4 regions of the Mesorhizobium sp. 131-3-5 genome follow, and region 1 is predicted to be linked to each of the others. Evidence: predicted binding sites of a transcription regulator. Region 1 holds the regulator's gene; each other region holds the start of a gene.
What was found. Region 1 encodes HrcA, which represses chaperone genes, less so after heat shock. Its sites were predicted from a motif close to GTTAGCACTCNCNNNNNGNGAGTGCTAAC; they were not measured.
Positions count from the first base shown of each region.

Region 2: groES (co-chaperone GroES) is a predicted target of HrcA. The motif match lies at 1,131-1,159, and genes of this name have one in related genera.
Region 3: groES (co-chaperone GroES) is a predicted target of HrcA. The motif match lies at 1,066-1,094, and genes of this name have one in related genera.
Region 4: groES (co-chaperone GroES) is a predicted target of HrcA. The motif match lies at 1,447-1,475, and genes of this name have one in related genera.

Region 1 covers NZ_AP023254.1:812,362-814,561, reverse strand. Annotated here, with positions in the region: gene JG747_RS03845 (PQQ-dependent sugar dehydrogenase) at 1-348, opposite strand, end outside; gene JG747_RS03840 (hypothetical protein) at 440-637, opposite strand; gene hrcA (heat-inducible transcriptional repressor HrcA) at 677-1,759, opposite strand; gene rph (ribonuclease PH) at 1,918-2,200, shown strand, end outside.
Region 2 covers NZ_AP023254.1:2,668,519-2,670,718, forward strand. Annotated here, with positions in the region: gene groL (chaperonin GroEL) at 1-604, opposite strand, end outside; gene groES (co-chaperone GroES) at 660-974, opposite strand; gene JG747_RS12995 (hypothetical protein) at 1,315-1,659, shown strand; gene JG747_RS13000 (usg protein) at 1,683-1,952, shown strand.
Region 3 covers NZ_AP023254.1:5,061,133-5,063,332, forward strand. Annotated here, with positions in the region: gene JG747_RS24845 (MFS transporter) at 1-229, opposite strand, end outside; gene JG747_RS24850 (TetR/AcrR family transcriptional regulator) at 354-980, shown strand; gene groES (co-chaperone GroES) at 1,158-1,454, shown strand; gene groL (chaperonin GroEL) at 1,517-2,200, shown strand, end outside.
Region 4 covers NZ_AP023255.1:142,755-144,954, forward strand. Annotated here, with positions in the region: gene groL (chaperonin GroEL) at 1-1,033, opposite strand, end outside; gene groES (co-chaperone GroES) at 1,099-1,395, opposite strand; partial or broken gene JG747_RS33195 (Tn3 family transposase) at 1,759-2,200, opposite strand, start outside.

The sequences.
Region 1 (2,200 bases):
GACCTGGTTGGCTTCGCTGTCGGCGACGAACAGGTCGCCATTGGGTGCGACGCGCACGGCGCGCGGATTGTCGATGCCGGATGCGATCAGCTCGGCCGAAAAACCCGGCGGCAATTGCGGCTTCGCGCCCGCCGGCATGTCGGCAAGGCCGGCGCTGTTCGACACCGACTTGGTGACATAGGGCTTCGGCAGGTCTTCCGGCTTGATCAGTCGGCGCACGCCCGGTTTGTCGGCACGCCAGTCGCCGAAGGCCGCCGCGCCCTTCAGCACCGGCTGGTCCGCCTGCTGTGCGAACGCCGCGCTTGTGAGGAACAGGGCGGGGATCACCAGTCCGGCCAATCGGATCATCTTGTCCTCCATCTGGTCGCGAAGGAAACCAACGGCCGGCTTGTCTCCGGGTTCCGCTCGCTCGACCTGACGAGGAAGCGAAAATCCGGTCTTATGTGCCGGCAGCGTAAAAATCGTCGTCGAGGCGTTTTTCCAGCGCGACCAGATCGGCCGGCAGCGGCAGGCCCATGGCGCGCATTTCCCGCAATTTCTCGCGCAATTGTTCCTGGATTTCGTGCTGGTCTTCCGGCTGGTTGACCATCTCCTCGAGCAGCAGGCTGATCCGGGCCTTGAGTTCTTCGAGCGCCATTCTTTTCTCCTTGCTGCCCGTCTCTTCCCGTTCGGGGCCCTACCTTAGCATGCGTGAAATCAGCTGCGCCGTATAATCGACCATCGGCACGATGCGGGCGTAGTTCAACCGGGTCGGCCCGATGACGCCGAGCGCGCCGACGACGCGGGCATCTTTGTCGCGATAGGGCGCGACCACCAGCGACGAGCCCGACAGCGAAAACAACTTGTTTTCCGAACCGATGAAGATGCGCACGCCCGATCCCTGCTCGGCGAGGTCAAGCAGCTGGATCAGCCCGTCCTGCGTCTCCATGTCCTCGAACAGATGCCGCAGCAATTCGATGTCGGCCTGGGCGGTGACGTTTTCGAGCAGGTTGGCGCGGCCGCGCACGATGAGCCGTGCCGGCAGGCCGCTTTCCGCACCCGCCCACACCGCCAGCCCCTTCTCGACGAGGTCCTGCGACAGCGTGTCGAGGGCGGCTCTCGTCTCTTCCTTGATGCGGGCGATCTCGGTGCGCGCCTCGGCCAGCGTGCGGCCGCGAATATGGGCGTTGAGGAAATTCGAGGCTTCGTGCAGCTGCGAGACGGTGATGCCCGCCGGCAGCTCGACAACGCGGTTCTCGACGTCGCCATTCTGCGACACCAGCACGGCGAGCGCCTTGGTCGGCTCCAGCTGGATGAATTCGATATGCTTCAGCGCCACCTCGTTCTTGGCGGCCAGCACCAGGCCGGCGCCGCGCGACATGCCCGACAGCATCTGGCTGGCCTCGGTCAGCATGTGCTCCAGCGTCGCGCCCGAGCCGGAGGCCCGCACCTGCGCCTCGATGGTGCGGCGCTCCTCGTCGGAGAGGTCGCCAAGTTCCATGAAGGCATCGACGAAGAAGCGCAGGCCCGCCTGCGTCGGCAGCCGGCCGGCCGAGATGTGCGGCGCGTAGATCAGCCCGAGATGCTCGAGGTCGCTCATCACATTGCGGATGGTGGCCGGCGACAGTGAGGAGGGCAGGATGCGCGACAGGCTGCGCGAACCCACGGGCTCGCCGTCCCTGAGATAGGAATCGACGATGCGCCGGAAGATGTCGCGAGAGCGCATGTCGAGTGATTGAAGTGCAAGCGACTGCGAACCCGGATCGATTGCCTTGGTCATTCGGCCAAAAACCTCCTTGTTCAGGATATAGACTTCGGCACGGTGGGCGCAACCCGGTCTCTGTATCGGATCGCCCGGTCCGTTTTCCTTTGCGCGCTGCCCCCCATCCGTCTAAAAGCCGGCCACGATTCCGAAAAATGACTGGGAAAGAAGCCTGAATGCGCCCCTCCAAACGCCAATTCGACGAAATGCGCGCCATCTCCTTCGAGCGTGGCGTCTCCAAGCACGCCGAAGGCTCGTGCCTGGTGAAGTTCGGCGACACCCATGTCCTGTGCACGGCGAGCCTCGAGGAGAAGGTGCCGGGCTGGATGCGCAATTCCGGCAAGGGTTGGGTGACGGCCGAATATGGCATGCTGCCGCGCTCGACCGGCGAGCGCATGCGCCGCGAGGCCTCGGCCGGCAAGCAGGGCGGCCGCACGCTGGAAATCCAGCGCCTGATCG
Region 2 (2,200 bases), 1.9 Mb from region 1:
GGCTGAGGTAGCCACGGTCGAACTGCATGCCTTCGACGACTTCCAGCTCCGTTTCCGCGGTTTTCGCTTCCTCGACGGTGATGACGCCCTCATTGCCGACCTTCTGCATCGCTTCCGCAAGGAAGCGGCCGATCTCGGCATCGCCATTGGCCGAGATGGTGCCAACCTGGGCGATCTCATCATTTCTGGTCACCTTGCGGGCGTTGGTCTTCAACTCCTGGACAATCGCCTCGACGGCCTTGTCGATGCCTCGCTTCAGGTCCATCGGGTTCATCCCCGAGGCAACGGCCTTGGCGCCTTCCTTGACGATCGCCTGCGCGAGAACGGTCGCGGTCGTGGTGCCGTCCCCGGCGATGTCGTTGGTCTTCGAAGCGACTTCGCGGACCATCTGCGCGCCCATGTTCTCGAACTTGTCCTCAAGCTCGATTTCCTTGGCGACGGTGACGCCGTCCTTGGTGATGCGCGGGGCGCCGAACGACTTGTCGATGACGACGTTGCGGCCCTTGGGGCCGAGCGTCACCTTCACCGCGTCGGCGAGGATGTTGACGCCGCGCAGCATGCGCTCACGGGCGTCGGAATGAAATTTCACTTCCTTGGCAGCCATTGGATCACTCCTTCAATAGGCAGCTTCATTGACTGGATTGCGGTTGAAGCCTCGGTCAGGCGGCCTTCTTGACCGCCGAGATCTGCTCGATCACGCCCATCACGTCGCTTTCCTTCATGATCAGCAGGTCCTCGCCATTGAGCTTGATCTCGGTGCCGGACCATTTGCCGAACAAGATGCGGTCGCCGGCCTTGACATCGAGCGGCGTGAGCTTGCCGCTCTCGTCGCGCGCACCCGGGCCGACGGCGATGACTTCGCCCTCCTGCGGCTTCTCCTTGGCAGTGTCGGGGATGATGATACCGCCGGCCGTCTTCTCTTCGGCCTCGATGCGGCGAACCAGGATACGATCGTGCAATGGACGGAACGTCATGTCGTTCTCCTTCAGGACAAACAGATTTTTGAGGTTCCTCCACACCGGACCGGCAATATCGGACCGGTGCAGGGCGTCGCGACCCCTTTCTCAGGCATCGCGCGCATATCGAGCTAGTTTTGGAATTTTCGAGTTTCAAGGGCTCGCCAGAAAAATTTTGGCGCTCTGCATTCGAGAGTGCTAGGGACATGAATTCATGAAGCTATTTTCGCTGGGACGCGCGATTCCAGGTCTTGAAATTCGACCCGAACTCATCGAAATTTTTTGCGGTTGGAGTCCCGAAAGGGATCACTGCAACACCAACGGTGCCAAGGAGATTGTCAGGAAACGGAGACCATCGATGGAACGAACCTTGTCGAAAATGCCCTTGATCGCCCCTGAGGCCTCTGATCCTTCGCTTGACCGCCTGCTGTTTCCGGCGCGGCACTTTAATCACCCCGATGAGGTGGTGGACGACCGCACGCTCGACACTCAGGAAAAGCGCGCCATTCTTGCCTCATGGGCATCGGATGCTTGCGCTGTCGAATCAATGCCCGCGCTGCGAAAGCCACCGGGTGCTCCTTGCCCGGTGACGTTCGACGCCGTCATGGATGCACTTCGCCGACTGGACGATAGTCGCGCCGAGCTTGCCAGTGACTTCAAGGAACGGCGGGACCGAGAACGCCCGCAAAACCTTGACGCCTGAATGCAACAAGGAAGGAGAGACGCATGGTCAGCAGGGAATTCCGGCTGCAGATGGAGGGCTACGGTCTCACAACCGCGGAGATCCACTACCATCTCCCCGATCATCCAAGCCTTTTGCAGCTCTACGTTTGGCAGGAATACGATCTCGCACCGGAATTCCCCACTCTGAAAGGGTTTCTGAATTACTGGGAGCGCGAACTCGAAGGCGCGCTCCATTCCGTGCGCGTTGCCCATCACCGCTTGATCCGGCCTTCCGAATGGCAGGCGGTAGACGGCATTTTTACCATTCAATAGCCGGCGCCCAATCGTGGCGACCAGCGCCACCCGTCCGGCTGCCGACACCCCTTGAGCCCAAAAGAGGTCTTTCCAATCTCTTTCTATGTCGAGCGCAGCTTGGCGGATGTCGGGCAGAATTCCGTCTTGTTTGCTATGGCGTCCAAGCTCGTCGACTTGCCGGATCCTTGCCACGCAGAGGCGAGGCAGGATCGGTTGCCACACTGTTTGAAGGGAGGTCACCATGGAAGATGGAATGTTCAAACAGG
Region 3 (2,200 bases), 2.4 Mb from region 1:
CGATCGCCGAACCGATGGCGATGGCGATCATCTCGGCGGTGGCGACCAGCGCCAGTTCGTCGCCGCTGACATGTCCCTCGGTGTATAGGGCGCCGAGCAGCACTGGCTGCAGGCCTAGGATGAGCAGACCGACCGAGCCGATCCACAGGGCCGACGCGAGTTGTCCGCCGGTCGGATTGCCGACCAGCCAGTCGCCATTGCCAGTGTGCCCGGCATTTGTCGAAGTCAAAGGCGCCTCCCAACGTCCTTGCCGCGCGGCAAAAAAGCTGACAATCTGTCAGCATTTCAGAAACTGATACTTGATCATATTTTTTGTCAACCAGAATTTGGCAATTCGTGCGAAAGACCGGTGCATGGTGGAAGTAAGGCGAACAGCGACCGAACCGAGGCGCAAGCCCAAGCAGGAGCGCAGCCGCGAGCGCATCGACGCCATCCTGTCGACGACGATGCGGCTAATCGGCGAGAAGGGCATCGACGCCGTCACCATGAAGGAAGTCGGCGCGTTGGCAGGCGGGCCGATCGCCACAGTCTATCACTACTTTCCCAACAAGTCGGCGATCCTGGCGATGCTCTATGAGCGATTTTCAGAGGTGAGCCGTGCGCGATTGACTGATATCCTCGCCGATGTCCGCGAAGCCAAGGACGTCATCGCCGCCGCCGACCGGTTGCTCGACGACTACCTCGGCCGCGTCGCCGGAGATCCGGCCATCCAGGACCTGCAGAACGCCATCCAGGCCGACAAGGCGCTCAAGAATCTAGACATCGCCGAAACCCGGCATCAGGCCAAGATGTTCTGCGACCATGTCACCGCCTTGATCGAGCCGGGCAAGCATGAACAGTTCGAACGCATGGTTCTCTTGATCTTCCAGCTCGCCGGCGGTGTGGTGCGCCTGGCGCTCGCTCAGGGCGAAGCGGAAAGCCGCCAAACCGTCGAGGATTACCGGTCGATCATCCACACGCAGTTGCGGTTGTTTCTCTAAGCCCCAATCCATGGAAAAAATTACCGCCTTTCGAGGCTGCCGCGCGCCTTGACTCTCGCAGGACGGCGGCCTATTTCAGCCCCACGTTAGCACTCGCCCTTGGTGAGTGCTAACTATACGTCCGGCTTCGCCGGACGGAGGAACTGTTTCTCACCGTTCTCACTCGAGGAAGAAAAAATGGCAAAGTCGAAGTTCCGCCCGCTTCATGACCGCGTGGTCGTTCGCCGGGTCGAATCCGAATCCAAGACCGCCGGCGGGATCATCATCCCGGATACGGCGAAGGAAAAGCCGCAGGAAGGCGAAATCATCGCCGTCGGCTCCGGCGCGCGCGACGAAAGCGGCAAGCTGGTCCCCCTGGACGTCAAGGCTGGCGACCGCATCCTGTTCGGCAAGTGGTCGGGCACCGAAGTCAAGCTCAATGGCGAAGACCTTCTGATCATGAAGGAATCCGACATTATGGGCATCATCGGCTGATCATCGGCCTCACCGTCAACTGAATTCCGGGCTTTATCCCAAGCCCCTGCCAGGAGCTAAAAATGGCTGCTAAAGACGTAAAATTCTCCCGTGATGCCCGTGAGCGCATGCTGCGCGGCGTCAACATCCTCGCCGACGCGGTGAAGGTCACGCTCGGCCCCAAGGGCCGCAACGTCGTCATCGACAAGTCGTTCGGCGCCCCGCGCATCACCAAGGACGGCGTCACCGTCGCCAAGGAAATCGAGCTTGAGGACAAGTTCGAGAACATGGGCGCTCAGATGGTCCGCGAAGTTGCTTCGAAGACCAACGACATCGCCGGCGACGGCACCACGACCGCGACCGTTCTGGCGCAGTCGATCGTCCAGGAAGGCCACAAGGCGGTTGCCGCCGGCATGAACCCGATGGACCTGAAGCGCGGCATCGACCTCGCCGTCACCGAAGTCGTCACGGCGCTCGGCAAGGCTGCCAAGAAGATCAAGACCTCCGAGGAAGTTGCCCAGGTCGGCACGATCTCCGCCAATGGCGACGAGTCGGTCGGCAAGATGATCGCAGAAGCGATGCAGAAGGTCGGCAACGAAGGCGTCATCACGGTTGAGGAAGCCAAGACCGCCGAGACCGAACTCGAAGTCGTCGAAGGCATGCAGTTCGACCGCGGCTACCTCTCGCCCTACTTCGTCACCAACGCCGACAAGATGGTTGCCGATCTCGAGGACGCCTACATCCTGCTCCACGAGAAGAAGCTCTCC
Region 4 (2,200 bases), on a different replicon from region 1:
GGCCCTGGATCTCTTCCTTCTTGCCGGCACCGTCGACGATGGTGGTGTTCTCCTTGGAGATCGACACCTTCTTGGCGCGGCCGAGCATGTCAAGGCCGACGTTCTCGAGCTTGATGCCGAGGTCTTCCGAGATGACCTGGCCACCGGTGAGGATGGCGATGTCTTCCAGCATGGCCTTGCGGCGATCACCGAAGCCCGGCGCCTTGACGGCGGCGATCTTCAGACCGCCACGCAGCTTGTTGACGACCAGCGTGGCCAGGGCCTCGCCTTCGACGTCTTCCGAGATGATGAGCAGCGGCTTGGAGGTCTGCACGACGGCTTCGAGAACCGGCAGCATCGCCTGCAGGTTGGAGAGCTTCTTCTCGTGGAGCAGGATGTAGGCGTCCTCGAGATCGGCAACCATCTTGTCGGCGTTGGTGACGAAGTAGGGCGAGAGGTAGCCGCGGTCGAACTGCATGCCTTCGACGACTTCGAGTTCGGTCTCGGCGGTCTTGGCTTCCTCAACCGTGATGACGCCTTCGTTGCCGACCTTCTGCATCGCTTCTGCGATCATCTTGCCGACCGACTCGTCGCCATTGCCGGCGATTGTGCCGACCTGGGCAACCTCTTCCGAGGTCTTGATCTTCGTGGCGTTCTTGATCAGCGTCGAGACGACGTCGCTAACCGCGAGGTCGATGCCGCGCTTCAGGTCCATCGGGTTCATGCCGGCAGCAACAGCCTTGTGGCCTTCCTGGACGATCGACTGCGCCAGAACGGTCGCGGTCGTGGTGCCGTCGCCGGCGATGTCGTTGGTCTTCGAAGCAACTTCGCGGACCATCTGCGCGCCCATGTTTTCGAACTTGTCTTCAAGCTCGATTTCCTTGGCGACGGTGACGCCGTCCTTGGTGATGCGCGGGGCGCCGAACGACTTGTCGATGACGACGTTGCGGCCCTTGGGACCGAGCGTCACCTTCACCGCGTCGGCGAGGATGTTGACACCGCGCAGCATGCGCTCGCGGGCGTCACGGGAGAATTTTACGTCTTTGGCAGCCATTTTGTACTCCTGGGCATTTCGCCCGAAATTCAGATTGGATGGTACGGATGAAAGGCAGCGGCGTGTTAGCCGATGATGCCCATGATGTCGGCTTCCTTCATGATCAGAAGGTCTTCGCCATTGAGCTTGACTTCGGTGCCCGACCACTTGCCGAACAGGATGCGGTCGCCGGCCTTGACGTCCAGCGGAACGAGCTTGCCGGCTTCGTCGCGGGCGCCGGAACCGACGGCGATGATCTCGCCTTCCTGCGGCTTTTCCTTTGCCGTGTCGGGTATGATGATCCCGCCGGCGGTCTTGGATTCGGATTCGACTCGGCGAACGACCACGCGGTCATGAAGCGGCCGCAAATTCGACTGTGCCATTTTTACTATCCCTGGTGCGCAGGTTGAAAGGTTCTCCGTTGCCGGAGGGTGGTTAGCACTCGCTATTGGGGAGTGCTAAGATGATCGTGAGATAGGCTGTAGGTTCGTACTTAGTCAAGACGGGCGGGGGGACGGACCGGAGGGCAAAAGATGTGGAATCGGCGCGGAAGCCGGACCCCCTTTACGGCGCAATCCCACTGCCTACGCGCGTTTCGGCCGTAAGCTTTGGGCCGACTTTTGTGTCTTATTTGGAATGTGAAATTATGTGAAATTAACGGCCGAGCAGTCGGCCGGAATCGACGGCCAGCCGAACAGTCTTGAGCCTTTTGCAATTCATCCCTAACCTCGGGTTGCATCGCCAAAAGGAGCGCTCATCGCTTCGGAGAACGTGCGGAACTTCCGGTCCTTGAGGTTGCGTAGTCGCGGCGCGAAGCGTTTGCCGATCAGGGCAAACAGCCCGAAGACGTGATCGCTCGCGCCGCCCGTATCGGTGAAGTGTTCCTGGATGTCGAGGATCGTGTCCTGGTCGAACAGCCCATCGAGCACATAGGCTGCCTCGCTTTCGGTCGGGCTGATCGGCAGGATGCTGAAGTAGCCGTACTGATCTGACAGATGGCTATAGAACTTCGAGCCCGGCTCGCTGCCATAGTGCAGATTGACGTCGCCGCGCTTCGCCGCTCGGTCGCTCGCGCGAAAGAACTGCCCATCGGATGACGCGGTCGTTCCATTGCCCCAAAATCGAGAATGTGGATGCCGGGTGTGCGCATCGGTGATGCATGCTTGCGCCGCGCGATAGGTCTCCGAC